Regions from separate parts of the Sinorhizobium sp. 7-81 genome, predicted to be linked through region 3. Evidence: riboswitches for the same ligand, from Rfam matches in the RefSeq annotation. Region 3 holds a riboswitch; each other region holds the start of a gene.
What was found. A riboswitch is a leader RNA that binds a small molecule or an ion and turns the genes downstream of it on or off. The one in region 3 is predicted to bind cobalamin.
Positions count from the first base shown of each region.

Region 1: linked by a shared signal. The riboswitch ahead of bluB (5,6-dimethylbenzimidazole synthase) and the one ahead of QN224_RS23085 (DUF1636 domain-containing protein) in region 3 are both predicted to bind cobalamin.
Region 2: linked by a shared signal. The riboswitch ahead of QN224_RS04040 (aromatic ring-hydroxylating dioxygenase subunit alpha) and the one ahead of QN224_RS23085 (DUF1636 domain-containing protein) in region 3 are both predicted to bind cobalamin.
Region 4: linked by a shared signal. The riboswitch ahead of QN224_RS17100 (CbtB-domain containing protein) and the one ahead of QN224_RS23085 (DUF1636 domain-containing protein) in region 3 are both predicted to bind cobalamin.

Region 1 is NZ_JASKLT010000003.1:486,620-491,132, forward strand. It holds gene QN224_RS14890 (acyl-homoserine-lactone synthase) at 1-410, shown strand, start outside; gene QN224_RS14895 (DUF2865 domain-containing protein) at 691-1,803, shown strand; gene bluB (5,6-dimethylbenzimidazole synthase) at 1,909-2,595, opposite strand; cobalamin riboswitch at 2,639-2,853, opposite strand; gene QN224_RS14905 (SDR family oxidoreductase) at 2,938-3,759, opposite strand; gene QN224_RS14910 (phytanoyl-CoA dioxygenase family protein) at 3,835-4,513, opposite strand, start outside.
Region 2 is NZ_JASKLT010000001.1:843,371-847,883, reverse strand. It holds gene QN224_RS04045 (hybrid-cluster NAD(P)-dependent oxidoreductase) at 1-889, opposite strand, end outside; gene QN224_RS04040 (aromatic ring-hydroxylating dioxygenase subunit alpha) at 886-2,130, opposite strand; cobalamin riboswitch at 2,238-2,439, opposite strand; gene QN224_RS04035 (DUF6656 family protein) at 2,747-3,346, shown strand; gene QN224_RS04030 (L-threonylcarbamoyladenylate synthase) at 3,549-4,513, shown strand, end outside.
Region 3 is NZ_JASKLT010000007.1:287,248-291,760, forward strand. It holds gene QN224_RS23080 (SLC13 family permease) at 1-1,072, shown strand, start outside; cobalamin riboswitch at 1,415-1,628, shown strand; gene QN224_RS23085 (DUF1636 domain-containing protein) at 1,736-2,206, shown strand; gene QN224_RS23090 (ABC transporter ATP-binding protein) at 2,224-3,120, shown strand; gene QN224_RS23095 (ABC transporter substrate-binding protein) at 3,117-4,064, shown strand; gene QN224_RS23100 (iron ABC transporter permease) at 4,343-4,513, shown strand, end outside.
Region 4 is NZ_JASKLT010000004.1:252,317-256,829, forward strand. It holds gene QN224_RS17080 (TetR/AcrR family transcriptional regulator) at 1-509, opposite strand, end outside; gene QN224_RS17085 (crotonase/enoyl-CoA hydratase family protein) at 593-1,384, shown strand; gene QN224_RS17090 (anthrone oxygenase family protein) at 1,405-1,884, opposite strand; gene QN224_RS17095 (TetR/AcrR family transcriptional regulator) at 1,978-2,622, shown strand; cobalamin riboswitch at 2,663-2,963, shown strand; gene QN224_RS17100 (CbtB-domain containing protein) at 3,006-3,182, shown strand; gene QN224_RS17105 (CbtA family protein) at 3,418-4,206, shown strand; gene QN224_RS17110 (ferric iron reductase) at 4,386-4,513, opposite strand, start outside.

The DNA of each region.
Region 1 (4,513 bases), on a different contig from region 3:
TGCTGGATGATACATTTCCGATCCTGCTCGGCGACAATCCTGAAATCCGCAGTGCCTCCGTCTGGGAATCGAGCCGCTTCTGCATCGATCCGGATATTTCGCAGGACCGCTCGTCGAACCAGGTGACGGTCGCCGCCGCAGAACTCATGTGCGGCGTCGGCGAACTCGGTCTTGCCTCCGGCATCAGCCACATCGTCACGGTCACCGATGTCTTCCTGGAAAGGATGTTCCGGCGCATGGGGTGCCCGGGAGAACGCATTGCCGAGCCGCACCGGATCGGCTCCGTCTATGCCGTGGCCGTGGCGTGGGAAGTGACGCGGGAACTGCTCGATACCATGAAGCATGTGGCCGCGATCGACGGAACCGTGCTTGAGCGCCCGATGTCGCTCGAAACCGCACGGGCCGCCTGACGAACCTACGGCGCCGCGCGTCGTATCAGACGCGCAAAAATATGTCGTGGTACTTTGAATTGCTGCATGTTTTCGTCCTTAGGTCGGCGACGATCTAAGGACACATGCAGTAGCCGGGCCGCTCCGGGGTCCGGACCTCTTCTCTTTGCTGCGGTTGTCATTAACGCAGACTCCGCCTTGACGTTGCACTGTCACGGCAGCCCTTTATGATGGGGAAAAACAGGAGTTTCCGACGTCCTTGAAAAGGATCGCGCCGGATTGCAGAAAGAGACGAGAGCCAGTGTCCCGGAGTGTCGTGTCCCGGAACTTAAAACGCATGGCGGTGGTCCTGTTCCCGGCGCTGCTGGCGATGGCTGACGGCGCGGCGGCCTCGACCGTTTGTGAACGCCTGAACGCACGACTGACCGATCTTTCGACAATCGTTACCCCGACAGCCAACCTGCGCGATTTCACCGGCGCCGTCTCCCGCCAGAACATCGAGCTCCGTCGGGCAAAAAATGAGCGCCGTCGCATGGAGTGCAACACCGGCAGTGTCGTCGTGATCGGGGGCGACAATGACGAGGCATGTGCCGCGCTCGATGAGACGATCGCCCGCATGGAGGATAATCTTCAAAGGCTCAAGGCGCACCGCCGCTCGCTGATATCGGGCGACACGGGCGACACGCGCCGGCGTATTCTCGCGGCACTGGAGTTGAACGGCTGCCAGGATGAGGCGGGCGCGGATCCGGTCGAAGGGCAGGACGAATTCGCCAGCGCCGACACCGATCTCCCCCGCAACATCCTCCGGGATCTCCCACCTGACAGTGAAGATTACCCGCTGCTGAATGACGATGCCGGAATGCAGGACTTTCCGTTGCTCAGCGAAGAGCCGGCCGGCAGTCTCAGGACCATGTGCGTGCGGACCTGCGACGGTGCCTTTTTCCCGATCTCTTCAAATGCAACGCCGGCAGATTTTGCGCGCGATGCCGAACTTTGCCAGGCACGCTGCCCCGGTGCGGAGACGGAACTCTACTACCACGCCCTCGCGACGGAAGAGAGTGACCAGATGGTCTCGGCCTCGACCGGCAGGCCCTATACCGAGTTGCCGACCGCATTTGCCTACCGCGCGCGTGGCGTCGGTGCACCGGGGGTCTGCGGCTGCCGGATCCCGAAAGGTCCGGCTACGGATCTCGGCAAGACGACGACGGGCAGCGAACCGTCGGTCATCACGATCAACGGCGACCGGAAGCCGGCCGCGGGTTCGGCGCAAGCCAAACCCGTGCAGGAGCGGCCCTACGATCCGAAGAACAGGAAGGTCCGTGTCGTAGGCCCGGCATTCCTGCCGCAGGAGGAAAGCGCTATCGATCTCAAGAACCCGCTCGGTCCGGGCTACCAGCCGGTCCAGGGCAATTGAATCGTTCTGCCGCAGATCCAGTGGTCGAGCGCCCGCCGACACCGCATTGTCTACTCCCACAACGGTGCAGGTATCGCGTCTATCCCGTTAAATCCAAGCGCGATTTCATCCTTGAATGCCCCACCCTTCCTCGAAGACCAAATCCTCGAGCGGCAGGCGCTGACGCCATCCTTTTACCGCGAGTTCCGGCTGCTGATAGAGCCGATCAACGAAGCCAAGACAAAGCCAGGCGACGATTTCGATATGCTCGGGTATGCCGAGAATCGCCTTGATCTCCCGCTCGTGGAAGATGCTGACCCAACCGACGCCGACACCTTCCGCACGTGCGGCGAGCCAGAGGTTCTGGACCGCACAGACGGTCGAATAGACGTCCATCTGCGAATTGTGCGTTCGTCCAAGCACGACCGCTCCACCGCGTGTGCGATCGCAGGTGACGCAGATGCTGAGCGGCGCCTTGCGAATACCTTCGAGTTTCAGCGAGCGGTATTTCGTCTGCGCCTCGCCGGAGAACATAAGCGCTGCTTCCTCATTGGCGCGCTCGAAGGCCTTCCAGACCCTCTCGCGCGTCTCCTCCTGACGGACGAGCACGAAGTTCCAGGGCTGCATGAAGCCAACCGAAGGCGCGCTGTGGGCGGCACCAAGCAGTCGGGCAATGAGTTCGTCGGGCAGCGGATCGGGAAGGAACTCGTCCCGCACGTCGCGGCGTGTTTCGATGGCGCGATAGACGGCGGCACGTTCGTCCGGCGAAAAGGCTCCGGCCGCCGCAAGGCAGCCAATCGGGTCAGGTCGCATCGTTTGATCCCCAACAATGCACAACCTCCCGCCGTCCGCGCGGGGCCGGTCTATCTCGCCAGGCCGGTCTTCTGACTTTGGATCATCCAGCCGCACCGCCTTCCCAAATCGCTTCAAGATTCAGTGGCAAAGCCCTGCAACAAAACAGAACCTTATTTTTGGCGTGACCGTCCCCATCACAGCGTTGGGCACGTTCCGGACTTGCACCGGCTTCCCGATTCTCCCGCCGCGGCGGGCACCTGACGGCCGCATATGGACACAGCCGCCGACGAAAGGCAAGACGAGCGAAACACCTCGCCTGTGCGACGCCTTCGCTTGGCAAAACGCAGAGCGGCATGGTGATCAGAGCGGCGCCGACGGATGCGGCGAGCCGTCATAGGCACCCCAGATCGATTGGTCGAAGCAGATCACCGAACCGGTCATGAGGCCTGATTCCGCCGAGGAGAGATAGGCGCAGGCGCGCGCGACCTCGGCCGGATCGACAAGCCTGCCGAAAGGCTGGTTCGCCGCAGCCTTCTCCAGCCAGTCCGCCGGTGCGTCATGATATTCGCGCTGGATGCGATCCTCCCCCTCCGACGCCATCCAGCCAATGTTGAGCCCGTTGACGCGAATGCGGTTGCGGAGAAGCGCGTAAGCCGTGTTCTTGGTCAGCGTCTCCAGGGCGCCTTTCGACGCGCAATAGGCGGCGATGAAGGGCTGGCCCGCCTTGGCCGACATCGAGCCGATATTGACGATGGTGCCCTCGATCTTCTCGCGCCGCATCACCTTCACGGTTTCCTGCATCAGGAAGAAGGGCGCGCGCACATTGATTGCGAACATGCGGTCAAAGAGTTCCGGCGTCGTGTCGAGGATCGTGCCGCGATCGGTGATCGCGGCGGCGTTCACCAGTGCATCCACACGGCCGAACTCCCGGTCGCAAGTGGCGACCACCTGACGGGCATCCTCCACAAGTTCAAGATCGGCCGGGACATAGACCACCTTGGTACCGGTCGCCTTGCTGATTTCGGCCGCTTTCGCCTCGCCTTTCGCGGCATTGCGCCCGCAGATGACGATACCGGTCGCGCCCCGTTCGGCAAAGAGCGCGGCGATCGTCGCGCCGAGCCCTTGCGTGCCACCGGTAACGATGGCGATCTTGCCATCGAGACGACCATATTCCGTGCTCATGAAATCCTCCTTGGGATAGATTTGCAGTTTCAGGCTCCACCCGCAGCGGCCGAAGCCTTAACTCTCGGGCCTTCCTCAGCTTTTTTTCTTCGTTGTCTGCGCGGCGAGTACCTCCACGAAGGTCCCGGTGTCCCAACCAGCCGCGAGAGCTTCATGCATCAGCTGCGCCTGCGTCTTCGGCGCCAGGCCGCCGAGCGGTGGGTCGCGATCGAGATTGGTCGGGAACGAATAACCTTCGGCGCAGGAGGCAATCGCATTGGCGATCTCGGCGACTGAAAGCTTTCCATCGGCCGCGAGAGCCTTCAGGGCGGGATAGAGCACGCCGCACATTCGCTCGCGATCAACTGTTTCCATCGCGCGTCCGAAGGCGGAGGAGACCTGGAGGAGATTTGCTACACGCTTGATGTCGGCCGAGCGGTTGGTGCCGGCGGCATGGAAGAGCGCCGGGTTGAAGAACACCGCATCGCCCTTCTCAAGCGGAAGCTGGATGTGGTTCTCGTCGAAGTAGGCTTTGAATTCCGGTCGCTTGAGCGCGAGATAGCCGGGCACATAGGTCTGGCTGTAGGGCAGGAACAAGGTTGGCCCGCTTTCGAGAGGCATGTCGCAATGGGCGACGGCGCCTTGCAGCGTCAGCACCGGCGAGAGCTTGTGCACGTGCGCGGGATATCGCTCGATGACCGCCGACGTCTGGAAGCCGAGATGATAGTCCCGATGCGCCGATTGCGCGGCCCCACCCGGATTGACGCGGTTCACC
Region 2 (4,513 bases), on a different contig from region 3:
GCACGGCCGTCACGTCCTTGCCGCTCATGGTAAAGCTTACCCGCATCGCCTCGGCCGGAGCGCCCGCCGCAGGTCCGGCGCGAACCGCAAGTTCCTCGGCTGCCGGCGCGGCGGCCGGCTGAAAGCTCTCTTCGTGATAACGCGCCATATCGAAGCCGGTGCCTTTCAGCATCTCCCTGACGCCGCGCATGAAAGGTTCGGGCCCGCAGCAAAACACCGTCCTCTCGAGGAAGTCCGGCGCGAGCAGAGGCAATTTCGTCGCGTCGATGCGGCCGCGCAGTCCGTGCCATCCGTCACGCGCCTCGTGGCCTTCCACGAGAAAGCCGATATTGAGCCGTGGCATCTGGCGGGCGAGAACCTCCAACTCGGAGCGGAACAGGAGATCCTCCGGCCGGCGGGCGCAGGAAATGAAGGTGACGTCCGTGTCGGGCGCGCAGTCGGCCATCCACCGCGTCATCGACATCATCGGCGTCACCCCGGAACCGGCCGAGATAAACAGATATTTCTCGCCCGGATGGCGAACGAAACTGAAATCGCCAAGCGGCCCGAGCGCCTTCAGCCTCATGCCCGGCTTCAGGTTGTCGAACATCCAGCGGGTGCCGATACTGCCCGGCTGCGCCTTGACGGTGACGGCTATCGAGAGCGGTCGCGACGGCGAAGACGACAGCGTGTAGGTGCGCATCGCCGGCTCTTCGCCGACGGGCAGTTCGAGCGTGACGAACTGCCCCGGCAGATAGCGAAACCACGAAGGCTTGTCCGAGCGGAAGGTGAAGGTCATCACATCCGCGGTCTCGACGACGGCCGAAATGCACTCAAGCAGGTGCTGGCGATCGATCCACGGGTGCAGTTCATCGAAGTGGCGGAAGGACAGGGGCATTTCCATGGTCATGCCACCCGCGAGAGAGGAGCGGCGTCGCCCTGCAGACGGTTCTGCATGAAATTGCAGTACCATTCGACGAACTGCATCACGCCGCCCTCGTGCTCCGCCGAATAGGGGCCAGGCTCATAGGCCGGCGAGCGGATGCCGAAGGCATTTTCTTCGACGATCTGCCGGTCCTGGTCGTTGGTCTCCGTCCAGACATGGGTCAAGTCCTCGATCGTGTAATCGACGCCCTCGACCGCGTCCTTGCTGACCAGCCATTTGGTGGTGACCTGCGTCAATTCCGGCCCCAGCGGCAACACGCGGAAGGTGATCGCGTGATCGCCGAGCACATGGTTCCAGGTCGTCGGGTAGTGGAAGAGCAGCAGCGTGCCGATCCCGCGCGTGTTGACGCCCGCCGAAAGCTGTTTGCGGACTGCGGCCTGACCGGACATGGTGTAGCTCTCGGCGCCGTTGATCAGCGGCATTCTTGTCATACGAAACTGGCCGGTCGGCGCAATCCTGAAGGTGCTCGGAAGGCCCGCCGCCTCGCACTTTTCCCAATGGGCGCCGATCTCCGGGTCGTTCATCGCTCCCTGGACGCCTGTCACCGTCGGGGCTTCGGGGTAGGTGCGGCAAAGCTCCGGATGGTTAGCGGCGCAATGGTAGCACTCGCGGTTGTTCTCCCAGACAAGCTTCCAATTGCCCTTCTCGACGATGGTGCTCTCATAGGCGACCTTGGTTTCGCCGAGACGATGCGGTGCGAGATAGCCTGCGGCCATGTCGCGGAACGGCTGGAAATCCATCGGCTTGTCGGCAAGGCTGATGAAGATGTAGCCGCCCACGGTTTCGCAATGGACTGGTTTCAGGCTGTGCTCAGCCGGGTCGAAGCCTTCGGGCATTTGCCGGGCGAAGAGCAGCTTGCCGTCGAGTTCGTAGGTCCATTGGTGATAGGGACAGACGAGCTTGGCTGAAGAGCCCTTGTGTTGCGTGCAGACGCGCGAACCGCGGTGGCGGCAGGAATTGTGGAGCGCCCGGATCGTTCCCTGCCGGTCACGGACGATGACGATCGGATAGTCACCGACCTGAACGGTGAAGTAGTTGCCGGCTCTCGGAATTTCGCAGTCGTGGCCGATGAAGAGCCAGTCCTTGTACCAGATGTGCTCAAGGTCTTGCCGGTAATAATCCGGGTCGGTGTAGAAGGCCCGGTCGAGGCTATAGCCTTCACGGCGGGTTTTCAGCCGGCGCAGCATATCGTTCTGAACGTCCATGTCCTATCCTCGTTCATCAGTTCGGAGAGGCAGGACAGGAACCAGCACCGATAAAGATACCGGCGCATCAACGGTTCCGATCCGGCTGCCCGCCGCAACCAGTTACGGTCGATATTTCGTCCCAAGGCTGGTTTCCGGGCTCTGGAGCGGCCCCGCGAGGGACCAGCCCGGCGCCTTCCCGGACACACCGTCCAGTGGCCTTTTGCCGTGGCTTTCGCTCCACCACCGTTGCGGGGGCAGCGCCGGGATCTGACCGGCTTCCCAATTCTCCGCCTTCCCTGGAGCGGCACCTTGAGTGTTCCTATCTAAGCGCGCGCAGCAGTTCGGCATCTGCCGATTGACGACATCCGATTCCGGAAAGGCGACACGACATTCTCGTGTTCAATCGCGAAGCAACCATAAAGATTGTTCATTAGAAACAATGTGATAGTAGAAAATTTAAGCAACTGGCGATTTTTTTTGGCAGCGCCATCTCCGGCACGAAGTTGACTGGCCATTTTGCGACATTCGTCCCGTGCGAGCACCATCGACGAATGCGTTGAAAAATTATCTGTTAACCCTGAACGGCTAGCATTCCGCAACGGATCAATTCGCGGACAGGATGGCGCCGACGCCGATGGCAAAACTCAGATACTATGACGCCGCCCCGAGAGCCTCGCTGCCAGCGCCCAGGACCACACCACATGCGGAGTTCCTCCGAACCGGACGAATCGACCGCCGACGGCACTGGGTAGCCGAGCAGCGGCGCTACCTGACGCATGAGGAAGTCGCCGAGCGGACCGGGCGGAAACTGGCGGCGGCCGGCGAGACCACCCACAAGCGGATCAACGCTTTCCATGCATCGATCCAGTTTCCGAAGATGGTCTTCCACCGCACGCTCCCGAACAGTCCGCATCTCGGCTACTGCCACGTGACCGCCGCAAAAACGCACCTTCCCCAGTCGCGCGATCTCCCCTGGGCTTTCTATTTTGCGAACTTCTTTTCCGATCTCGGTGACGAGACGCATTTCTTCGATCGGATACAGACAGGCTATTCGCGGATGTATTTCGCCGTGGCCATCGAGCCTGGCGACGAGGAAGGCCGGATGGTCATCAACCGCGATGTCCGCGGTAACGGCCTGATCTTCCGGACGCAGGACCCGAAGATCGCGCTCAAGAACGTCTTGATGCTGGGCGCGCGGGACGATGCGCTGCGCCAGATCATTCGCAGTCTCTGACGCGCAGCCGGTCCTTGTTTGCATGCATGTCGTTGTCCCAAACCGCTGCGCACTTTTAGGCGACATGCGCTCTTTGTTTTCATGCATGTCGTTGTCTCAAAACCGCTGCGCACTTTTGGGCGACATGCATTGACGAAGAAAATCGTTCTGTTTTCCCCACACCTCCTTTAAGGAAGCGACGGAAAGGGCAAACGGAACTGCCATGGCCGAAATCATCGATACACGCACAGAACCGGACCGGGCGATCGAGATAGCCTGCGCCGTTCTTTCCGGGGGCGAGCCTGTCGCGATCCCGACGGAGACGGTCTATGGCCTTGCAGCGGATGCCAGCAACCCCGATGCGATCAGCCGCATTTACGAGATGAAAGGCCGGCCGCGTTTCAATCCGTTGATTTGCCATGTCTCGGATATGACGATGGCTGAAGCTCACGTCACGTTCGACCCGATCTCGCGTCGTCTTGCCGAGGCCTTCTGGCCTGGCCCGCTGACCCTGATCCTGCCGCAACGGCGCGAGAGCGCCGTCCATGCGCTCGCCTCGGCCGGTCTCGAAACGCTCGGCATCCGCATGCCCGACGGCTTCTCGCGCCAGGTGATCGCCCGCTTCGGACGCCCGCTCGCGGCGCCGAGTGCCAACACTTCGGGGAAGATAAGCCCGACCAGCGCAGCCCACGTGCAGGCCGACCTAGGCTCCAGGCTGAAACTCATCCTTGATGCCGGCCCGGCTGAAATCGGCCTCGAGTCGACGATCATCAAGGTTGAAGACGGGGCACTGCGGCTTCTGAGGCCCGGTGGGCTGGACGCCGCGGCGATAGAGAAACTGACGGGACGCGAGGTCCTGCGGCCCGAAAGCGCCGGCTCGACGATCGAGGCGCCGGGCATGCTTGCTTCACATTATGCGCCGGGCGCAGCCGTGAGGCTGAATGCCGAGGACGTTTGTGCCGGAGAAGCGCTGATCCGCTTCGGAGGCAGACCGCTTCCGGGCGAGAGCGGCGCGACGATCGTGCTGGACCTCAGCCCCGGCGGCAATCTTCGCGAGGCGGCCGCCAACCTTTTCGACTACATGAAGCAAGCGGATGCCAGCGGCGCTCGGACGATAGCCTTCGGTCCTGTGCCGGAAGAAGGTCTCGGGGAGGCGATCATCGATCGCCTGCAGCGGGCAGCAGCCCC
Region 3 (4,513 bases):
AAACCTGGTCAAGCTCGGCGACGGCGGCGCCGTCGTCATCGCCATCTTCCGGCGCGGCACACATCTGGCACCGCTGCCCGATATCAAGGTCGAGGCCGACGATATCCTGCTGCTCGAAGGCGGGCCGGCGGCGCTCGACCGCATCGTTTCCCAGGCGAAGCTCAGGATTTCCGGCGACCGCTCGCCGGCAGCCAGCAACGGCAAGGCGCCGGCCGACATCGAGGCGGTCGAGGCGGTGATCGCCAGCGGCTCGCCGCTCGTCGGCATGACGGCGCAGCGGCTGGCACTCTTCAACAATCACAACATCAATCTCCTGGCCGTCAGCCGCCAGGGCGAGCGGCTGAAGCAGCGTCTCGGCAGCATCCGGCTGCAGGCCGGCGACATCGTCGTCTTGCAGGGGACGCGGCGCGATCTGCCGCCCTTCCTGCAGGATTTCGGCTGCCTGCCGCTTGCCCAGCGCGAAATCCTGCTCGGCACAATCCGCCGCGCGACGGTGCCGCTGCTCGTGCTCGCCGCAGCCATGGGGGCGACCGCGATCGGCGTCGTGCCGGTACCGGTCGCGTTTTTCGCGGCGGCGCTGGCCATGGTGGTCTTCCGCGTGATACCGTTGCGCGACGTCTACCGCGCAGTCGACGGGCCGATCCTCGTCATGCTGGCGGCTCTGATCCCGGTCAGCGACACGCTGCGCACCACCGGCGGCTCGGACCTTATAGCCGGCTGGCTGAGCGGCGTTGCCTCGGGCCTCCCGCCCGCGGGCGCGCTTGCCCTCATCCTCATCGCAGCGATGGCCGTCACGCCGTTCCTCAACAATGCCGCGACCGTGCTCGTCATGGCGCCGATCGCCGCGAGTTTCGCCGCGGCGCTCGAATACCGGCCGGATGCCTTCCTGATGGCGGTGGCAATCGGCGCGGGCTCGGATTTCCTGACCCCGATCGGCCACCAGTGCAACACGCTGGTCATGGGTCCCGGCGGCTACCGCTTTAGCGACTATCCGCGCCTCGGCCTGCCTCTTTCCATCGTCATCGTGCTCGTTGCCGTGCCGATGCTGTTATGGGTCTGGCCGCTGAGATAGACCCGGTGGTTCATCGCGTCGTCGCCTGATCCTTCAGATAGTCCCTGTACCAGTCGGCGATCTCGCCGCCGGTCGCGAGCCACACATCCCGGCGCCAGGTGATGTGGCCTCCAGCCGCTGCCTGTCGCCCAAACGTCGTGTCTTCGTGGACTTCTTCGCCGGAAATCTGTTTTCGGCGTGAGACGTTCGCTCCGGTTCACGCGCCATCGTCACATTTGCGAGAGTCCGTACCTTGTCAGATGTAATGTTATTTAATAACAATGCATGGCTTCGCAACGAGACGCCCCCATGTTGATATCTCCCTGCCTCCTTCATCCACCGGTTGCTTGCCACCGCGATTCATGTCACCAAGGGCGCGATGGTGCTGCTTCCGTGACCCGGAAGCGGCTGAAAAGGGAACACGGTGAGGACGACCCAGGAGGGGCCGAAACCGTGGCTGCCCCCGCAACTGTGAGCGGAAAGCGCATTCACACCATGTCACTGGCGACGAGCCGGGAAGACGTGGATGCGCGGCGACCCGCGAGCCAGGAGACCTGCCATCGAACCGATCAACCACAACGGACGGGGTGTTCCGATGGAAAAGAACTGGCTTCTGCTTGGCGGGCTACCGTCTTCTTGCATTTTCGCCACTTTCTCTCCGGCCCAGCCCGGCGGGAAAGAGCCATGGCGAAATCAGACTTCCGACAGCACAAGATAACCCTTTGCACCGATTGCCGCTTCACCGGAGGGCCGTGCCGGCCCGGCGCCGAGTTGCTCGCGCAGTTGAACCGCAGCGTCTGCGCTCTCGGCAGACCGCTCGACCAGGATTTCGCGATCGCCGGCACCGTCGCGATGACCGCCTGCACACGGCCTTGCACCATCGCCTTCCAGGCGACCGGCAAAGCGACCTACCTCTTCGGCGACATTTCGCCGGAGGAAAACATCGATGATCTCGTGAGCTTCGCCGCCGCTTTTGCCAAGGCGCAAGGCAGCGTCTTGCCCTCGGCCGGGCGTGACGGCCAGTCGGAGCAGGACGCGCACGGAGAGTCGTTTCCCGCTTTTCCGCATCCGGGCTTCGGCCCGGACGACGGGGGCCTTTCCCGCATTCCGGCAGCGCTGCTCGTCTCCGAGGAAACCGCAGGGCGGTTCCAATGAGCGGAGAGGGCACTTTCATGAGCTGTGACAAGTTCAATGGGCCGCGGGACGCGGGCGGACAACCGCTTCACGCCTTTCCTAATCCCGCCGCGGGCGCCAGCCTCCGCGTCGAAGGGCTGGAATGGGGCCCGCGCGCTGGTCTCCGCCTCGTCCGCAACATCAGCTTTTCCGTCGCGCCGGGCAGCCGGTTGGCGATCATCGGTCCGAACGGCGCCGGCAAGACCTCGCTGTTGCGCTGCCTCTACCGCGCGGTCGAGCCGATCGCTGGCCGCGTCGAGATCGACGGCGTGAGCCTCTGGGCGATGACCGCGCGCGAGGCGGCAAGGACGATCGCCGTGGTGCTGCAGGAAATGCCCGGCGATTTCCCCTTCAGCGTGCGCGACGTCGTGATGATGGGACGGATCCCGCGTCGCGAGGGAATCAGCGGCTGGAGCGATCGCGATCGCGAGCGGGTCGCGCATGCGCTCGAGCATCTCGACCTTGCCCATCTGGCGCGACGGCAGTTCGCCACGCTTTCGGGCGGCGAAAAGCAGCGGGTGCTGATTGCCCGCGCTCTTGCCCAGGAACCGAAGATCATCATCCTCGACGAGCCGACCAACCATTTAGACATCCGCCACCAGCTCGAAATCCTCGATCTCCTGCAGACGCTGAAGCTGACGATCGTCACGACGCTGCACGACATTAATCTCGCGGCCGAGTTCGCGACCGATGTTGCGATCCTGACGGAGGGGCGGCTTGCCGCCTTCGGACCGCCGGAGACGGTGCTGCAGCCTTCGGCGCTCTCGGCCGCCTTCGGTGTCCACGCGACGGCGCATGGCGATGCCGCCGGCTGCTCCCGATTTTCCTTCACGCTCGCGCCGCCCGCAGCGCCTGCCGTCGCGCGAGCTTCCAGTTCCACAGGAGCCACCCGATGAACAGACTTCTTTTTGCGGCCGGCCTGTTTGCTCTTGCCGCGGCGCCCGCGCTTGCCCATCCCGTCACCGTCAAGAGCTGCAACCGCGAGGTCACCTTCGATGCCACGCCTCGACGCGCGATCTCCAACGACGTCAATCTCACCGAGATGATGCTGGCGCTCAAATTGCAGGACCGCATGGTTGGCTATACGGGCGTGTCCGGCTGGAAGACGCTGAACGAAAGCTTGCGCGAGGGTGTCAAGGCGCTGCCGGAGCTTGCGGAAAAATACCCGACCAAGGAGGTGCTGCTCAACGCCGATGCCGACTTTTACTTCGCCGGCTGGAACTATGGCATGAAGATTGGCGGCGAGGTGACGCCGGAGACGTTGTCGCCCTTCGGCATCAAGGTGTACGAGCTCACCGAGAGCTGCATCCACATCATGGCCAAGGGCAAGCCGACGATGGAGGACGTGTTCATCGATCTCCTGAACCTCGGCCGCATCTTCGGCGTCGAGGAGAGGGCGGAAGCGCTGGCAGCGGGCTACCGTCGTGAACTGGCCGACATCACCGGCAAGATCACGGGCGCCGAGCGACCGGTGCGCGTCTTCGTCTACGATTCCGGCGAGGAAAAGCCCTTCACTTCCGGCCGTTACGGCATTCCGACCGCGATGATCGAGGCGGCCGGCGGGGTCAACATCGTTGATGATGTCGAGAAGAGCTGGACGGAAATCTCCTGGGAGCCGGTGATCGACCGCAATCCGGAGGTGATCGTGATCGTCGACTACGGCGAGGTGAGCGCCGAGCAGAAGATCGCCTTCATGAAGAACAATCCGGCCTTCAGGAATGTGGACGCCGTAAAGAACGACCGCTTCGTCGTGCTCGACTATGTCGAGGCGACGCCAGGGCCGCGCAACGTCGAGGCGATCCGGCGGCTGGCGAAGAGTTTTCACCCAGAAGTGATGTGAGTGACCGTGACGTCCGGAAAGGGCTTGCGTCAGCTTTCCGCGCCTGCTGTCGCACGTTCGGCGGCATCGCGGCGCTGGCGGAAGGCGCGATGGCTCACGCCAGAACCTCACTTCCGTGCTCGACACAGGAATTCGGCAGCCCCCGCCGTCGGCGGCGTGCAAGAGCGGCTGCTTATCACCGGGACCGGATGAAGAAGGCTCTGCAACCCAATGATTCCCAATAATGATGCCGCGGCATCTGGCCCTCAAGTCCGAGAAACCCGGAGGCTGCAACCGACGTGAGATCCGCGCTTTTCTTCCTCGCAGCAGCGCTGTTGTTCTGTCTGACGGTCACCGCTGGCGTTTCGCTCGGCTCGGCGCCGATCCCGTTTGCGACCGTCTGGTCGATCATTGCCGCGAAGATCGCGCCGGGCAGCGTCGAGGTCCTGTGGTCGGCTGGCCGCGAGAGC
Region 4 (4,513 bases), on a different contig from region 3:
TCGCGGTGAAGCAGCACCACGGCAAAACTGCCGTCGAGGAGCAGCAGCACCTGCCGCGCCAGCATCAGTGGCTGTTCGACCCTTTCCGCTTCAAACACCTGCTGCAGCCAGGCCTCGAACCTCTTTTTATGAGCGGCACCGACGCGGATTGCCGGATGGCCGGGCATGCTGGCGAGCTCGGCCGACGTGCGCAGGAAGCCGCACCCCTTCCATTTCGGGTGCCGGGCGGCACGCGCCAGATTGCGGAAGATACCTTCGACCTTGGCTGCCACCTCGCCTTCGGTCTCGGCAAACCATTTCTGGAAGAGCTTGAGGTTCGGCTGGTCGCGGCCATCCAGATAGGCGGCGATCAGATCGTCCTTGCTGTCGAAATGGTAGTAGAGCGTGCGCTTCGTGACGCCGGCTGCGGCCGCCACGGCGTCGACGCTGACTGCGCGGATGCCTTCCGCATAGAAGAGCTTGGCTGCCGCGGAGACGATGCGGTCGCGAGTGGAGGAACTGGCTGCCATGATTGATATGTATACCGACTAGTGAATATACAGTCGCTTATCGCTCCCTTAGCCTGCTCCCGTCAACACCACGGGAGATCGCCATGTCCGACACAGTGCTTTTCGACGTCTCCGAAGGCGTCGCGCTGCTCACCTTCAACCGGCCGGAAAAGCTGAACGCGTTGAACTATGAACTGATAGACCGGCTGCTTGTCCTGCTCGACCTGATCGAAGTGGACGACACGGTCCAGGCGGTCATCCTCACCGGCGCCGGCGAGCGGGCCTTTTCAGCCGGCGGCGACATTCATGAGTTTTCCAGAAGCGTAGCGGAAGGCGTAAATGCGGCCGTCCGTGATTTCGTGCGGCGGGGACAAAGGCTTACCGCCCGCCTCGAAGCCTTTCCGAAACCGATCATTGCCGCCGTCAACGGCCTTGCCTATGGCGGCGGCTGCGAGATCACCGAAGCCGTGCATCTCGCCATCGCCAGCGAGCGAGCACGCTTTGCCAAGCCCGAGGTCAGGCTGGCCATGCCGCCGACCTTCGGTGGCACCCAGCGCCTACCGCGCCTCGCCGGTCGCAAGCGCGCGCTCGAACTGCTTCTGACCGGAGACGAATTTCCCGCGAGCCAGGCGCTCGAGATGGGGCTCGTCAATAAGATCGTGCCGCATGGCGATCTCATCACGGCCGCCCGCGAACTGGCTGCCCGCATCATGCGCCACTCGCCCCTCGCGACCGCCGCGATCATTACTGCTGTCACCCGGGGCCTCAACATGACGATCGGCGAAGGCCTGCTGAACGAGAGCGAACAGTTCGCGCGCATGGTGCCGAGCCATGATCTCGGCGAGGGACTCGCGGCTTGGAAGGAACGGCGCGAGCCGCACTACGCCGGACGCTGAACCAGACGCTTAAATCGCGTCTAGCTGCGGGCGAAGCCAAGTGCGAAGAGGGCCAGCGCTCCGATCGACGCGAATGTCCGCACATGGTTCCACCAGACCCAATCGGTCAGGTATCGTTTCTGCCAGAGCTCGTTGGCTGTCTCTCCAGGGGCCGCGGCCGCAAGCGCATCATTCAACGGCACATTGAAGACGATCGTCACCAGCAGCGTGCCGACGACATAGGCAAGCCCGCCCGCCGCAAGCAGCCAACTGCCCTGCCCGCCCGAAAAGAAGGCCGCGGCAATGAGGATCAGCCCGAGGAGCGCCGTTCCCATGAAGGCGGTGAGAAACAGCGGGTTCTGGATCACCACGTTGATGGCATTCATTGCGGCGATCCCTTGTTCGGGCGGCAACCGCGACAAGGCCTGCATGATGCAGACCGAGAAGATGAAGAACAGGCCGGCCATGAGGCCGGAACCGACGACGGCGGCAAAAGCCAGTGCGGGGATTAGAGCAGCCATCACATCATCCTTCAAAGTACATGAGTAGTCCTCACATTTGCAAATGTGATAAACCCTCGTATTTTGAGTGTCAAGCAAATGTGAGGACGACTCATGAAATCAAATCCGGCGACCAGACCGCTCGAAGAGGAACCAACCCTTCGCCGCACGCCGAGCCAGAAGCGCAGCCGCGAGCGCGTCGAGCACATTCTCTCGTGCGCCACTAGGCTGATCGAGAAAAAGGGAAGCGACGCCATGCGCATGAGCGAGGTCGCGGAGATGGCCGGTATCTCAATCGGCTCGCTCTACCAGTATTTTCCCGACAAGGCGGCGATCGTGCGCACCCTTGCCGAACGCTACAATGCCGCCAGCCGGGACTGTATCGCGAGCGAGTTCGCCAAAGTCACCACGCTCGCGGAACTGCGCAGCGCCTTTTCGGTGCTCTTCGACACGTATTACGACATGTTTCTCGCCGAGCCGGTGATGCGAGACATCTGGTCGGCGATGCAGGCGGACAAGACCCTGCGCGAAATCGAACTCGTGGAAAGCCGGGCGAATGGAAAATTGCTCGCCGACACCTGGGCGAGGGTCGCTCCGGAAACGCCGCGCGAAAAAATCGAGAACGACGCCTTTCTCATCATGCATCTCGGGGAATGTACGATGAGGCTCGCGGTCTCGGTCGGCAGACCCGAAGGCGATCGCATCGTCAAGGCCTACGAGCAGATGATCCTTCGGGAATTTGTCGCAGATGCAACTTGAGAAGCCGCAAGTTCAATTGACATCGCCCCCGACCGATCCTAATCATCGGGGATCGATTGGTTCCCGGAAAGCGAACGCCTTTCGGGAGTAAACGGGAACGTGACGGATGGACCCAAACTGGGCATCTCAATCACGGCCGACCCCGCGACTGTAGAGCGGCGTGAATTTGCCATTCCGGAGCGATCCGGAAGAAGCCACTGGGAAAGACCGCGAGAGGGTTCGATCCTGGGAAGGCGAGGCAAATCCCTGGTGACCAGAACACGTGTGTTCAGATGAACGCGCAAGGATCTTGGCACCTGACGCCGTGAGCCAGGAAACCTGCCAGTTGATGCGGGCATTGTGCCCAACCCGGGAAACGTCCCAACGCCATCACGGAGGTTGTCATGGCTACGTCTACAGTTTCGAGCATTACCCTTTCCCTTAACGATCGTCTGGTCGCGGGCGTCTCTGCCCTGTTGATCGGCGCCTTCCTCGTATTCGGTGCGGGCCTCGCGAATTCGGCCGTTCTGCACGATACGGCGCACGACACCCGCCATTCCTACGGCTTCCCCTGCCACTGATCGATGCCATGGAACGCGCCTGGCGTTCCATCTCGAACAAGAGCGGATCGCCTCTCCGGCGTATAGCACGCGGGCGTATTTGCCATTGGGCATGCGCTCCGGCGTGCTCCGCTGGCGTTTTGCATCCACGGAAACCGGAAATGGTGCCGGCTGTGGCGTCTGCACGGCGTTCGCGCATCCTGAATGACGCGCTGCGCTTCGGAGCGGCCGCGCGCCCGATTGAGGAATATCGACAATGATCGTCAAGACACTTCTGGCCGCGATCGTGGCCGGGCTGATCGCCGGCGTCTTCATGACCGCCGCGCAGGAGATGCGCGTCGTGCCGCTGATCCTGCACGCCGAGAAATACGAGGGCGAAGCGCCGTCGGCGGATCATCCGGCAACGCAGGAGCCGGCAGCCGTTGACCACGACCAGCATTCGTCGCTGAGCGACACTTCGGCAGTCGGTGCGCTGCTTTCCACGTTCTCGCCAGTCACACCGGCCTATGCGCATGAGCATGCGGGCGAGCATGAGGAAGGCGGCATCATGTTCGGCATGAGCCGCTTCTCCGGCACGCTTCTCGCCAATCTCGTGACCGGCGCCGGTTTTTCGCTGCTGCTTGCCGGCGTTAGCCTCGTGATCGGCTATCCGATCACACTCGCGAACGGCGCCCTCTGGGGCGCTTTCGGCTGGCTGGCCATCCACTTGCTGCCCGCGATCGGCCTGCCGCCGGAACTGCCGGGCTTCCCGGCAGCCGAACTCGGCGACCGGCAGGTCTGGTGGGCCGCAACCGTGCTGCTTTCGGCCGTCGGCCTCTATCTGCTGGCGCTGCGCCGCGAACTGGTCGCCAAGATCGCCGGTCTCGCGCTCATCGCGGCACCCCAGTTCTACGGCGCGCCGCAGCCGCTCGACATCTCCAGCAACGTGCCTGCCGTCCTCGGCGCGGAGTTCGCGGTCGCCGCGCTCGCGACCACGCTTGCCTTCTGGCTCGTGCTCGGGGTGGTTTCCGGCTTCATCAACGATCGGTTCGTCAAGGCGCGTTAGGTCACGTTCTGATCTTGCTGCCCCTCACCCTGGCCCTCTCCCCGCTCGCGGGGAGAGGGGACGACCATATATCAGTCTCCACTTGCAGCAACGTCGTGAGTCAGAAAGACGCGGCCGCGAATCCCTTCTCCCCGCCCGCGGGGAGAAGGTGCCGGCAGGCGGATGAGGGGCTTAGAAACTCACCCTATTTCACCGCGAGCAGTCTCCAGCAAATGCGCCCGCAGTCGCTCGCGTCGGGCCTCGGGCTCGAGCAACACGCAACTGTCGCAATAGCTGCCGCCGTCGGTGCGGTAGTAAAGGCAGCACC